Regions from separate parts of the Bradyrhizobium sp. BR14999 genome, predicted to be linked through region 1. Evidence: riboswitches for the same ligand, from Rfam matches in the RefSeq annotation. Region 1 holds a riboswitch; each other region holds the start of a gene.
The links. A riboswitch is a leader RNA that binds a small molecule or an ion and turns the genes downstream of it on or off. The one in region 1 is predicted to bind cobalamin.
Positions count from the first base shown of each region.

Region 2: linked by a shared signal. The riboswitch ahead of ACR9YP_RS11805 (ribonucleoside-diphosphate reductase subunit alpha) and the one ahead of ACR9YP_RS31350 (energy-coupling factor ABC transporter permease) in region 1 are both predicted to bind cobalamin.
Region 3: linked by a shared signal. The riboswitch ahead of ACR9YP_RS24245 (TonB-dependent receptor) and the one ahead of ACR9YP_RS31350 (energy-coupling factor ABC transporter permease) in region 1 are both predicted to bind cobalamin.

Region 1 covers NZ_CM148536.1:6,688,114-6,692,861, reverse strand. The annotation lists gene cobM (precorrin-4 C(11)-methyltransferase) at 1-67, shown strand, start outside; gene ACR9YP_RS31360 (cobyrinate a,c-diamide synthase) at 67-1,377, shown strand; gene cobA (uroporphyrinogen-III C-methyltransferase) at 1,374-2,105, shown strand; cobalamin riboswitch at 2,151-2,370, shown strand; gene ACR9YP_RS31350 (energy-coupling factor ABC transporter permease) at 2,408-3,085, shown strand; gene cobF (precorrin-6A synthase (deacetylating)) at 3,131-3,880, shown strand; gene cobT (nicotinate-nucleotide--dimethylbenzimidazole phosphoribosyltransferase) at 3,891-4,748, shown strand, end outside.
Region 2 covers NZ_CM148536.1:2,561,733-2,566,480, reverse strand. The annotation lists gene ACR9YP_RS11815 (ABC transporter substrate-binding protein) at 1-340, opposite strand, end outside; gene ACR9YP_RS11810 (HAD family hydrolase) at 779-1,459, opposite strand; cobalamin riboswitch at 2,148-2,362, shown strand; gene ACR9YP_RS11805 (ribonucleoside-diphosphate reductase subunit alpha) at 2,483-4,748, shown strand, end outside.
Region 3 covers NZ_CM148536.1:5,194,955-5,199,702, forward strand. The annotation lists gene ACR9YP_RS24225 (adenylate/guanylate cyclase domain-containing protein) at 1-1,165, shown strand, start outside; gene ACR9YP_RS24230 (hypothetical protein) at 1,288-1,464, shown strand; gene ACR9YP_RS24235 (hypothetical protein) at 1,617-1,826, shown strand; gene ACR9YP_RS24240 (hypothetical protein) at 1,975-2,226, shown strand; cobalamin riboswitch at 2,315-2,529, shown strand; gene ACR9YP_RS24245 (TonB-dependent receptor) at 2,730-4,748, shown strand, end outside.

The DNA.
Region 1 (4,748 bases):
TGCCGCCGATTACGACCGCCGCTATCGGCCGGTCGGCGCCGAGCCGCGCTTTCCGGAGGCGTCGTGATGGCGGCAAGCCTCGTCATCTCCGCACCTGCCTCCGGCGTCGGCAAGACCACGCTGACGCTGGCGCTCGCGCGCGCCTGGCGCAATCGCGGATTGAACGTGCAGTGCTTCAAGAGCGGGCCCGACTACATCGATCCCGCCTTCCACGCCGCCGCCACGGGACGCGCCTCCGTCAATATCGATAGCTGGGCGATGGACAGCGCAGCAATCGCGCATCTCGTCAGCCGCGGCGCGAATGCCGATGTCGTGCTCGCCGAGGGTTCGATGGGCCTGTTCGATGGTGTTGCCGCACGCGGCGCCTCCGGCACCGGTGCGACCGCCGACATCGCGGAGATGCTGGGCTGGCCGGTGCTGCTGGTGATCGATCCCTCTGGCCAAGCGCAGACCGCGGCGGCGATCGCCGCGGGTCTTCGTGACTATCGCGCCGGGGTGCATCTTGCCGGCGTCGTGCTCAATCGTGTCGCCAGCCCGCGCCACGAAGATCTCGTGCGGCGCGCGCTGAACGATGCCGGCATCGCCGTGTTCGGCGCGCTGCCGCGCCATGCCGAGATCAGCCTGCCGAAGCGCCATCTCGGCCTGGTGCAGGCCGAGGAGCAGGCCGAGATCGGCAAGCTGATCGACGAGGCCGCGCGCTTCGTTGCCGAGCATGTTGATCTCGAGGGGGTGCTGCGAGCGGCAGCCAGCTGGTCGCCGCAACCCGCGGCGAGCGGCCTGAACGTGACGCCGCCTGGCCAACGCATCGCGCTGGCCCGCGATGCGGCGTTCTCTTTCGTCTATCCGCATATGCTGGAAGCTTGGCGCGCGGCCGGCGCCGAGATCTCGACATTCTCGCCGTTGGCCGATGAAGCGCCTGACGCAAGCGCCGATGTCTGCTGGCTGCCCGGCGGCTATCCCGAGCTTCATGCCGGCAAGATTGCGGCTAGTGCACGCTTTCGCAGCGGCTTGCGCACCTTTGCCGAAACGCGCCCGGTGCACGGCGAATGCGGAGGCTATATGGTGTTGGGAATCGCTTTGACCGACGCCGACGGCGTGCGCCATGAGATGGCGGGGTTGCTCGGCCTGGAGACCAGCTTTGCCAAGCGCCGCATGCATCTCGGCTATCGTCTCGCCGAACTGGCCGCACCGATGCCGGGGCATCAGGTCGGCGCACGCCTGCGCGGCCACGAGTTCCATTATTCGACGATCATCGCCCAGCCCGACACGCCGCTGGCCGTGGTTCACGATGCAACCGGCACGGTCATTGCCGAGACCGGCTCGCGGCGCGGCCAAGCTACCGGCACGTTCTTCCATCTGATCGCGGAGGACCGGTGAGCGGTTTTGTTTCTTTCGTCTCCGCCGGCCCCGGCGATCCAGAACTCCTCACGGTGAAGGGGACTGCGCGGCTGCGCGAGGCCGACGTCGTGCTCTATGATGATCTTGCCTCCGGCGCGATCCTCGATCTCGCTCGTCCCGGCGCCAATCTCGTCGCGGTGGGGAAACGGGCAGGGCGGCCCTCGACCAAGCAGCACCATGTCAATCGCCTGCTCGTCGATTATGCCGCAACCGGCGCGCGGGTGGTGCGGCTGAAGTCGGGCGACGCCGGCATTTTCGGCCGGCTCGAGGAGGAGCTGGAGACGCTGCGCGAGGCCGGCATCGGCTACGAGATCATTCCCGGCGTCACCTCCGCCTGCGTTGCTGCCGCGCAAGCCGGCATCCCCCTGACCCGGCGCCACACCTCGCGGCGGGTGCAGTTCGTGACCGGTGCCGACGTCACAGGCGAACTGCCGCCAAACCTGAATTGGGCAGCGCTCGCAGATCCCGAGGCAACCACCGTGGTCTATATGGGTCGGCGCACCTTTCCGGCGCTTGCCGCAAAATTGATCGACCATGGCCTCGCCGCAGATACGCCGGCGCTGTTTGCGGAATCACTCGGCCGTTCCGACGAGCGGCTGGTCCGCACCACGATTGCCGAGCTCGCCGAGCAGCTTGCGCGGGGCGGCGCCGCCTCGACGGCCGCCGTCATCCTGTTCGGGGCCCTGGCGGGAGACGATCCGTCATGATGGCCGCCGTCGCCCTTCGCCACTTGACGCCCGGCTCGCGAAAGGGGCACACAGGAGAGGCATGGTGCTCGACGCGGCGCAAAGCGCCGGAGCATAATCGGGAATGGGGATGGGCGGACCCAATTGCGGCGCTCAAAACCCCAGCCGCCCCCGCGACTGTAAGCGGTGAGGGGCTCCGATCAGCCACTGGGCCGCAAGGCTCGGGAAGGCCGGAGAACCCCAGTGAACCGCGAGCCAGGAGACCGGCCCTGCACGTTTTGAGGCCAAGGCCGTCGGGTGTGACGGCAGGAAGGATCTGAACCATGCATATCGAACCAGGGATCGTGACGGGCGCCAAGCTCGTGCTGAGTTACGCAACCGGCATCGCCGCAGGCGGCGTTGCCTTGAAACTCGCGGTCGAGACCGTACGCGAGCAGGGCATTGGCTCGTTCGCGACGCGCACGCTCGCCACCACCGGCCTCGTCTTCACCTTCTTCCAGGTGCTGCCGCACTTCCCGGTCGGCGTCTCCGAGGTGCACTTTATCCTGGGCTCGACCTTGTTTCTGCTGTTCGGTGCTGCGCCCGCCGCCTTCGGCCTTGCGTTCGGTCTGCTGCTCCAGGGCGTCTTCTTCGTGCCAACCGACCTGCCGCAATACGGCATGAACGTCACCACGCTTCTGGTGCCGCTGTTCGCGATCCAGGCGCTGGCGACGCGGATCATTCCGCGCAACACGGCTTACGTCGATCTGCAATACCGCCAGGCGCTGGCGCTCTCGACCGCCTATCAGTCCGGCATCGTCGCCTGGGTGGCGTTCTGGGCGCTGTATGGCTCCGGCTTCGGCGCGACCAATCTCGCCAACATCGCGACGTTTGCGGCATCCTATGCGCTGGTCATCGTGATCGAGCCGCTCGCCGATCTCGCCGTGCTGGCGCTGGCGAAGTCGCTGCGTGGCGTCACAGCGCCCGGCCTCGTCACGCCGCGCCTGCATAACGCCGCTTAAGAGACGAGCGAAGGGCGGCCGGCGCGGCCGCCCTTCGCACTCGCGATGCTCACGCTCTCCCTGATAGGCATCGGTTGCGGCGATCCCGGGCAGCTCACGCGCGCCGCGATCCAAGCCATCAACGCCGCCGATCTCGTCCTGATCCCGCGCAAGGGGACGGCGAAATCCGATCTTGCGGATCTGCGGCGGACGATCTGCGCGAACGTGCTCACCAGCGCGAGCACCCGCATCGCCGAGTTCGACTTGCCAATGCGTGACGCGGCTGAGGCGGACTACCGCAAGGGCGTGGACGATTGGCACGATGCCGTGGCCGCGATCTGGTCGCAAACGATCGCAAATCATCTCGCCGGCGAGGGCAAGGTTGCGCTGCTGATCTGGGGCGATCCTTCGCTCTATGACTCCTCGCTGCGAATTGCGCGGCGATTGAATCCGTTGCCTGATATCGAGGTCGTGCCCGGCATCACCTCGATTCAGGCGCTGTGCGCAGCGCATGCGCTGCCGCTCAACGACATCGGCGAGCCGTTCCTGGTCACGACGGGGCGGCGCTTGCGCGAAGGCGGCTGGCCGCAAGGCGTCGATACCGTAGCGGTGATGCTCGACGGCGGCACGGCGTTCCAATCGCTCGATCCCGCCGGGCTTCAGATCTGGTGGGGCGCCTATCTCGGCATGCCCGATCAGATCGTCATGTCCGGCGCGCTGGCCGAAGTGGGCTCGCGTATTGTCGCAATGCGGCAAGAGGCGCGCGAGCGGCATGGCTGGATCATGGACAGCTACATTCTCAAGCGCACGCGTTAAGCGAGGCAGCATGCTCCCCGAATGGGTCTACCAAGAGTGCCCCGAGATCTCCGCGCATCATCGCGAGGCAGCCATCGCGCGGCAGACGCAACTGACAAAGCCGACCGGCGCGCTCGGCCGGCTCGAGCAACTGGCGATAGAGCTTGCGGGCCTGCAAGCGACGGAATCTCCTCGTGCCGCGCGCGTGCCGATCATCGTCTTCGCCGGTGATCACGGCATCGTCGCGCAGGGCGTGTCGGCCTATCCGCAAGCCGTGACGATCGCGATGATGGCGAATTTTGCCTCCGGCGGCGCCGCGATCTCGGTGCTGGCGCGTGAGCTTGGCTCCAGCCTGGAGGTGGTCGACACCGGCACGTTGGCGCAGGAGGAGATGGCGGGAATCGTCACCGACAAGCCGCGCTCTGGCACGCGCGACTTCAGCGTGGAAGCTGCGCTTGAACCTGCGGAACTGGCATTCGCGTTTGAGGCCGGTCAGCGCGCGGTTGCGCGCGCAGCAGCCAATCAGCCCGATCTGCTGATTTTCGGCGAGATGGGCATCGGCAATACCACGACCTCGGCGGCGATTGCGGCGAGCCTGCTCGGCATCAGTGCCGAGGAGATCGCCGGCAGCGGCACCGGCGTCGACGCGGCCGGCCGCGCCCACAAGGCGCGGGTGATCGATGCCGCGATTGCGCGCCATGGCATTGCGGGGGCTTCGCCCGAAAACATCCTGTGTGCCGTCGGCGGTCTCGAGATCGCGGCGATCTCAGGCGCGATCATCGCGGCTGCGCAACGCCGCATCCCTGTATTGATCGACGGCTTCATCGTGTCGGTGGCGGCGCTGGCGGCGGTGCGGATCAACCCGTCGTGCCGGCCGTTCCTGCTGCCG
Region 2 (4,748 bases), 4.1 Mb from region 1:
CCCAGGCCGGTTGAATGCCCGTGCCTACGACGTCCCAGCTCGGCGATTTTGTGCTGAGCTGGATGGTCAGCTTATTCCAATAGGCATCGTCCGGATAAAGCTCGGGTGTCACCTTGATGCCGGTGAGTTTCTCGAATTCCGGCAACTGGGCTGCGACCGCATCGGCATAGGGATGAATGTCGTAGGCCCAGACGATCGAAGTGCCCTCGAACTGGCGCCAGTTGATGTCGTCCGCCTTGGCTTGGCTGATGACTGTTCCGGCCAGAAGCGTGGAGCAGATAAGAGCCTTTTTGACAAAATTGGCCGAATGGCCGCGCAAAACGGCGAGCGTCCTTGGCATGATTCCCTCCGACATGGGCTCTTTGGCCCGCAAACCACGCGCCCCTCCTCTTGCAGAGGCCGCAGTAAGTGAAAGCTAGCCGCCGTTCTCAACCGTAAGCGGCCTTTCCAGACGAAGGTTGGGTAAGTTTGGGTAATGTGAGAATGGTTTGCGAACGACGTCTTGGATCGGTAGGCGCGGCTTTAGCGGCTCGCAATGCCGGCCCTCACAATAGCGAACCGTCTGAGCGGCAAACCGGGATTCTTCGCAGCCTGAATAGTCCAAGGGCGCGAACCCGCGCAGCTCTACCGCAAGGAAAACGGCAGAATGGTTAAATTCCATTCGTGGCCACTACAATAAACGCGAGAGCCTATGGCCGCCGGTCGAGGTATTCTCAGCCTAGCTGAGGCACATGCGTGATCGCTGCAGCAGGACGTCGCATCTTCGTTCTTATATCGTTTATGCATCCCGGAAAAAGCCGTGCCCCTGCAAGATCGGCAACAGCTCGTGGTGACTGCGAATGATGTAGTCCGGTTTTGCTGCCTGCAATCGCGAATCGGAGACAAATCCGCCGGTAATGGATACGCTTATGAGCCCGAGGTCGCGAGCAATATTCGTTTCGACTGGCATATCGCCGATGATGAAGGTCGCCTGTGGCTTCAGGTCGTTCTCTTGCATATAGCGACGAAGCCGCTCACCTTTGCTCGTTGACTTGAACTGCGCCGCGCGGCTTTCAAAAGCGATCACCTCGTTAATGTAGTCATTGATTCCAAGCCTTCGCAATTGCGATTGGAGAGGCTCGACGACATGGTTGCTTACGATGATGGACGAAGCGTCTCGCTCGCGCGCCATTTCCAGAATTCTACGAGCGCCCTCGCGCAGGTCAGCTTTGCTCGCAAACTGTTCGTAGGTGTCGTGAAACATTGCACCCGCATCTCGATCTACGTCGGCAATTTCCGATTCCGACATTCCCAGACTGCGATACAGGATAGAAAGTGGGACGTCGCAATGGTTCCGAAACGTATCCATATCGATAGTTGTGCGGCCGAAGCGATCCAGTATTGCATTTGTCGTCTGCAGTAGCATGTGCGCATCGTCGAGCAGCGTGCCGTTCCAGTCAAAGACAAGAATAGGTTTCATGATTCGACCTTAAGCAGGGATGGATCGGCGCATGGAAAAGATCCGCCATTGAATCGCGGTTTTGCCTTCTGCGGTTCGCATCTCGACGTGGACGATGAGAGATCGATGCCATCATGCCCGCACAGTCACGACGACACGGGAATTAGCAAGCGCAGATGGGGTGCGGGTTAAAGGCGAAGGAAACGCGCCGGCAACGTCCGACATGCTAATCTTCTTGTTGAGGAGCCCAGCGTCGGAGGGAGAATAAGTTCGGCCTAGGCTACGTGAACACATCGTCTGACAATCTCAAGCAAGCGTCGTACCAGTGCATAAACGAAGTGACTCGACCCATCTCACCGGTCATCACCTGAAAAACACGACAGGCTTGTGAAGCAGCAGTGATCTCTCGTCGAAGTCGCAACACATTGTCTGGAACGCGACATTGGTACTAATTAGCCAGGCTTTGGCGGTTCGTGGTTATCCCGACCCTACGGAGTCCTCCCAAACTTCGCTGTAAGCTTGGAGAGGAGAGAGCCAATTCGTGGCCGAGTTGCAACGCGGCTGCGCAAGCCTGGCCGCTCTCTCGGTATCGAATGAGAACGCCCATCGGATCAGGAGGTCAGAAGCAGGCGCCCGTGAGATTTCAGCATTCCACGAGCAAGTCCGCGCCGGCACCTTCATCAGGTGTTGACAGCGCGTCCCGGACATCACTAGATATAGGCGTCACGGTTCTACTGAATCGCAAGATTTAGTGGCTAAGAGGGAAGCCGGTGAGCTGCGCCTTGTGCGCGGAATTCCGGCGCTGCCCCCGCAACTGTCAGCAGCGAGCTACTTCCGAACGACGTCACTGGTGCGACTGCGCCGGGAAGACAGGAAGTGCAACGACCTGCAAGCCAGGAAACCTGCCGTGACGGTCAGAACGTCCACGGGCGGGGTGTCCCGGCGGTCGCTTGCATGCACCGTCCGGCAACTCCACTGCCGGCGTTTCTGCAGCGCCCTCCCTACAGCCCCGTTCAAACACAACACGCATCACGGGGCCTATTGATGTCACTGAACCTGCACGACGCGGACAATGCGTCCGCTCCCATTATCCAGTCGCGTCCTCAATCGCTCGCGCCAAGCGAGCCGACCATGCAGATCATCCGCCGTAACGGCAAGGTGACCACGTTTGACTCCGCCAAGATTGCGGTGGCCATGACCAAGGCCTTTCTGGCCGTCGAAGGCACCACGGCGGCCGCCTCGCGTCGCGTGCATGAGAGCGTCGAGCAATTGACCGCCGAGGTCGTCGCAGCGCTGATGCGGCGCGCGGGCGAAGGACGCACCTTCCACATCGAGGATGTGCAGGATCAGGTCGAACTCGCCTTGATGCGTAGTGAGAACCACAAGGTTGCGCGCGCCTATGTGTTGTATCGCGAAGAGCGCGCGCGTCAGCGCGCCGAGGACGCAGCCGCGCAGCCGACGCCCGCCGGCGCTCCGGCCCTTCACGTCACGTTGGCGGATGGTTCACGTGTCGGGCTGGATACCAACCGCCTTGCGCTTATCATTGGCGAAGCCTGCGCCGGCCTCGATGGAGTCTCTGTCGAGCCCGTGCTGGCCGAGACCGCCCGCAATCTGTACGACGGTATCAGCCAGGACGAGCTGGCGCTGGCTTCGATCATGGCAGCGCGCACGCTAGTCGAGCACGAGCCAAATTATGCTTACGTCAGCGCGCGCTTGCTGCTTGACAAGCTCCGCGGCGAGGTGCTCTCGCACGTCTATGGCGTTGCGACGTCGGCCTCGCAGGCCGACATGGCGACACGCTATGCTGAATACTTTCCGGCCTATGTGAAGGTCGGGATCGCCGCCGAGCTGCTCGATCCAGAACTCGCCCGCTTCGATCTCCAGAGCATCGCCGCAGCGCTGAAGCCGGAACGGGACCTGAACTTCCAGTTTCTCGGCCTTCAGACGCTTTACGACCGCTATTTCCTGCATCAGCACGGCAAACGGATCGAGCTGCCGCAGGCCTTCTTCATGCGGGTTGCGATGGGGCTGGCGCTGCGCGAGATCGATCGCGAGGCAAAGGCGATCGAGTTCTACGATCTCTTGTCTTCGTTCGACTTCATGGCCTCGACACCCACGCTGTTCAACTCCGGCACGCTGCGTCCGCAGTTGTCGTCCTGCTTCCTCACCACGGTCTGCGATGACCTCGACGGCATTTTCAAGTCGATCAAGGACAATGCGCTGCTCGCCAAATATTCGGGTGGCCTCGGCAATGACTGGACGCCAGTTCGCGGGTTAGGCGCTCACATCAAGGGCACCAATGGCGAGAGCCAGGGTATCATCCCGTTCCTCAAAGTCGCCAACGACACCGCGATCGCCGTCAACCAGGGTGGAAAGCGCAAGGGCGCCGTCTGCGCTTACCTTGAGACCTGGCACGTCGACATCGAGGAATTCCTCGACCTTCGCAAGAACACCGGCGACGACCGCCGCCGCACCCACGACATGAACACTGCCAACTGGGTGCCGGACCTATTCATGCAGCGCGTCGATGCCGACGGCGAGTGGACGCTATTCTCGCCGGACGAGACGCCAGACCTGCATGATCTCTACGGCGAGGCATTCAGGACGGCGTACGAAGCCTATGAAGCCAAAGCCAAGGCCGGTGGCATGCGGCTCTTCAAGACGGTACGGGCCAGCGACCTCTGGCGTCGCATGCTGACCATGCTATTCGAGACCGGCCATCCCTGGATTGCTTTCAAAGATCCTTGCAACCTCCGCTCGCCACAGCGCCACATGGGCGTGATCCATTCCTCGAATCTCTGTACCGAGATCACGCTGAACACTTCGGCCGACGAAGTCGCCGTTTGCAATCTCGGCTCCGTCAATGTGCTTAATCATGTCGGCCCCGACGGCATCGACCAGCCCAAGCTGAAGCGGACGGTGACGACCGCCGTGCGGATGCTCGACAACGTCATCGACATCAATTTCTACACCATTCCGGAGGCGCGCCGCTCCAACATGCGCCACCGGCCGGTCGGTCTCGGCCTGATGGGCTTCCAGGAGGCGCTTCAGGTCCAGCGCATCCCGATCGCGTCGGATAGGGCGGTCACGTTCGCGGATATCAGCATGGAGGCAATGTCCTTCCACGCCATCGAGGCGTCGTCCGATCTCGCGACCGAGCGCGGACGCTACCCGAGCTTCGAGGGCTCACTCTGGTCGAAAGGTATTTTGCCGCTCGACTCTATCCAACTGCTGAACGATGCACGCGGTGGACTCGATGTCGACCGCTCCTCGACGCTGGACTGGGAGCGCCTGCGCAAGAAGGTCGTCG
Region 3 (4,748 bases), 1.5 Mb from region 1:
GCAGGTTTTCTTCAGCACGTCGCAGGTGATCAGCCACCAGCACCAGGCGATCATCGTATCGGGCATCGTGACCTTGCTCGCAGCGATCGTTGGATTTGCCTTTGCGCTCCTGGTGAGTAGCGGCATCACGCGCCCGGTGCGGCTGCTGCTCGCCGGCACCCGCGAGGTCGAGGCGGGCCGGTTCGACAAGCCCATTACCGTCTCCACCCAGGATGAGATCGGCGAGCTTGCCGCGGCCTTCAACCGCATGATCGAGCAGCTCCGGCACAACGAGCGCATCCGTGAGACCTTCGGCCGCTACATCGACCCGAAGGTGGTGCAGGGCCTGATTGACCGGCCGGAGGTCGCCATCGACGGCCAGCGCCGGGTCATGACCATCATGTTCTGCGACATGAGTGGCTTCACCTCGATGAGCGAGGGCGTGACCCCGCGCGGCCTCGTCAAGGTGATGAACCACTATTTCACGGTGATGTCCGGCCCCATCCGCAGCAATCGCGGCATCATCGACAAATATATCGGCGATGCAATCATGTGCTATTGGGGCCCGCCCTTCATCGAGGAGGGCGAGCAGGCGATGCTCGCCGGCCTTGCCGCCATCGAGATGGCCGATCAGGTGCCCGCGCTCCAGAAGCAGCTGCCGGATCTGCTCGGCATCCGCGCCATGCCGGCGCCGTGCGATCTGCGCATCGGCATCGCCACCGGCGAGGTCCTGACCGGCAGCATCGGCTCCGAGCTGATGATGAGCTTTACCGTGATGGGTGACGCCGTGAACCTCGCCTCGCGGCTGGAGGCCGCCAACAAGGCCTACGGCACCCGCATCCTGGTCTCGCAGGCAACGGCGGATGCGATCGGCTCACAGCTCGAACTGCGTGAGATTGATCGCGTCGCGGTCGCGGGGCAGCGCGCACCGCAAGCTGTTTTCGAGGTGATGGGCAGGGCCGGCGCACTCACCGATGCGCAAGCGCGCCTGCGCACGCTCTATGCCGAAGGTCTCGACGCCTATCGCGCCGGGCACTTCGACGACGCCCGCGCCGCCTTCAACGCCGCGCTCGAAGCGGTCCCCGGCGACGGTCCCTCACGCACGCTGCTCGGCCGCATCGCGCAATTCGAGGCCAACCCGCCGGACGGCGGTTGGGACGGCGCCTGGCGGTTGGAGCAGAAATAGCATTGCCTGCCGTCCGGCGTCGCCGAACGGAAAAAACGATTCTACTCCATAACGATGTTCGCCGTGACCTATTTCCCGGGCTTAGGCTTGACGTCCCTGAGGCGTCAGATGGGGACACGCCGATGACACACCTTGAGGACAGGCTCGAACGGTTCGAGACGCTCTCCGCCGAGTGCGAGCTGATCGCCAAGCTCGCCACCGACAGCACCAAGCGCGAGTTCTATCTGAAGCTCGCCGAGCAGTACCGCCAGCTGGCAGTGGATATGCGGCAGGCGATCGCGACCAGCGCTGCTGCTTGAGGCCGACTGCAATCCGTTCTTAACATTTGGCGCGCATTCTCAGACGCATGCGGGCGTCGCTGATTGGCGATGGCTCGCGGTGGGAAGGCCGGGGCTCGTTGCGATGCAGCGCGCCTCGCGAGTGTCACTCGCCATGTTTGACGGGCAATCCCATGCGTCTCGTTGCAGTGATCATATTCGCGCTCATGACGGCGGCCTGCGATCAGGAGCAGGACATCACCGGCTCGACGTCGACCTGCCCGATGCGAAACTACAGCTACAATCCTCGCGACATGAATCAGTGCGTCAGCGCCTGCAAGTCATGCGATCACGGCACCACGGTCACCTGCACGACCTCCTGCACCCTCAAGGGGGCTCGCTGAGTTCTTGATGCGTGCGAAGGTCGGGAGCGACGCAACCAAGTTCGCTGACGCGCCAAAAGACAGGAGGCCGTCGGCGGTGCCCTGGCACCGGAACGATTCACTTGGATTAATCATTGAAGGAAGCGGGCAGGACGTGGAGTCCGATTGAATGGGTATGCTCGATCCCGGCCGGTTCCTGGTGTCGCATTGCGACGCTTGGCCGATGGCTGCGAACGTCAAACGTTCAAGCTGGTCGGCATTCCCGCGTGAGGTCCGTTTCGTGTGTCGGCGTTGCCGCCGCGAGGAGACCGCGATTGTCTCTGCCTCCGGCGAACTGACGCCGATCAAGCGCATCGATGTTCCGCCACGCGACGTCGCCGTCGCTTGGGCGCAGGCCCAGCGCCCACGAGGGCGGACGTAGCGCCGGGCCTCTGCTTGCGGGACGGACCGGCAGCGGCGAGTGGTCGCTGCCAGATGCAACCAGCCGATTGACTCCCGGGCCGCACGACTCGTAAAAGATCCGCGACGGTTCTCGTCACGGAGATCAAAAGGGAACGTGGTGCGAGATTTTCCCAACGCCGGGATCTTCTCAATGCCATGGCTGCCCCCGCAACTGTAAGCGGCGAATCTCTCGTCCTATGCCACTGGGAATCTCGGTCCTGGGAAGGCGACGGAGAGGTCACGACCCGCGAGCCAGGAGACCTGCCGTCAGCCGTGGTCACACGCGAAGATGTCGGTCGGGGAGTACAGACATTAGCTTCACCGGAACGACTGATCGCTCCGTCGTGAAACCTCGTTCGCTGTGACGTGCCACTGACGTCCTGCCGAGGTTTTATTCGCATGTCTTCCGTTTCCGCCGCCGTCCGGTGCCGTCGCACGGCCTGGCTGGCGTCCAGCTTCATCATTCCCGTTCTTGTCCTCAATATGAGGGGCGCCCGCGCCCAGACTGCCGCCGAGCAGTTGCCACCGGTCGAAGTGACCAGGCTCGACGATCAGCACCGCACACGTGCCAGGGCGACCAGCGATGGCGACACGGGGAGGCGCCGGGCGATGCCGAACGGCGCGCCGACAGGGACCGGCTCGTCCGGCTCTGGCGGCGAGGCGGCCAGCAACAATGGAGGCATCGTCGGCGCCGCCACGAGCGTCATCACGGCCGCCGACATCGCCCATGCGCCGTCGCAGACGCTTGCCGAGATCATCTCGACGCAAGCACCGGGCGCCCAGATCACGACGTTCTATGGCGGTCCGATCGGCGCCAAGACCAGTGTCGACCTGCGCGGCTTCGGCGCGTTCGCAACCGCCAACACGCTGGTGCTGGTCAACGGACGACGGCTGAACGACATCGACATGGCGCAGGTGGACCTTGCCACCATCCCGCTCAATTCCATCGAGCGTATCGAGATCACGCGCGGCAATTCCGGTGCGGTGCTCTATGGGGACAATGCGGTCGGCGGCGTCATCAACATCATCACCAAGAACGGCGTCGGCAGACCGCCCATGGCCGCGCGCATCGAGGCCGGCTTCGGCTCGTTCAACACCAGGCTCGGCAACGTCTCGACATCGCTCAATTCCGGTCCGTGGTCGACCTCGTTTTACGGCAATACCGTCAAGACCGATGGCTATCGCGACAACAATCGCTATTCCCAGGAGAACGGTGTCGGCAATCTGAACTACACGACGCCGGGGTTGACTGCTTTCCTGACCGTGACCGGCGACAATCAGGAGCTGCGACTGCCGGGCGGCCGCACCGTCGATCCCTCGATCGGCCTCGATGAGCTCGCGACCAACCGGCGAGCGACCAGCACGCCCTTCAACTATGCCAACCAGCAAGGTTTTGGCGCGACAGCGGGCTTCACAAAAACCCTGGTGAACGGCGTCGATCTCATCGTCGACGGCGGGATGCGCGACAAGAGGCAGCAGAGTGCATTCTTCTCCAGTCCGACGCCGGTGCCCGCTTTCTTCACCTCGACCTATGTCGACGCCAATCTGACGACATGGTCGATCACGCCGCGGCTCAGCGTGAAGAGCCTTCTGCTCGGAATGCCGTCGCAGCTCTTGACCGGCATCGACTATTACGATGCGAGCTTTCAGCAGAGCCGCGGCGCCGGCCAGGGTCTCGCCGCCTGGCACAATTACGACCTCAGGCAGCAGACGGTTGCGGGCTATCTTCAGCACACATTGGGTGTGACGCCCACGACCGACGTTTCCTATGGCGCGCGGGTGCAGACCGTCAGTCTGTCGGCACGTGACAATTTTGATCCGACGGCTCCGTTCAACGCCGACATCGGCGCGCTCCCGCTCAGGAGCGACGAGACCCAATATGCGCTGCACCTCGGTGCCGAGCATCGCCTCAGCGACATGGTCTCGCTGTTCGGCCGCGCGGCGCGGGCGTTTCGCACGCCTGACGTCGACGAGCGGGTGTCGTCGGGACCCTCATTCGATCCCTTCTTCAATCCGCTGCCGCAAACGTTCCAGCTCAAGACCCAGACCTCGCAGGATGTCGAGGCTGGGCTGCGTATCAAGGGAGGCGGTCTTCAGATGCAGAGCAGTCTCTATCTGATGGACCTCGCTAACGAGATCCATTTCAATCCAATCCTGTTCTACAACACCAATCTCGATCCGACCCGCCGTTTCGGCTCGGAGACCAGTGTCTCCTATCGCGTCAACGACGCGCTGCTCTTGCGCGCCGGCATGGCCTATACGAGGGCTGTCTTCCGCGAAGGCGTCTGGGCCGGCAATGACGTGCCGCTGGTCTCGCGCTACACCGCGAGTGCGGGTGTCACCTGGAACATCTGGCAGAACTATGTCGTGCTCGATGCCACCGCGCGGTTCTGGAGCGAGCGTCGCATGGACAACGACCAGGCCGGAACTCAGAAGCCGATTCCTGCCAATGGCACGATCGACTTCAAGCTCAGTGGTCGATATGAGCGGTACTTCTGGTCG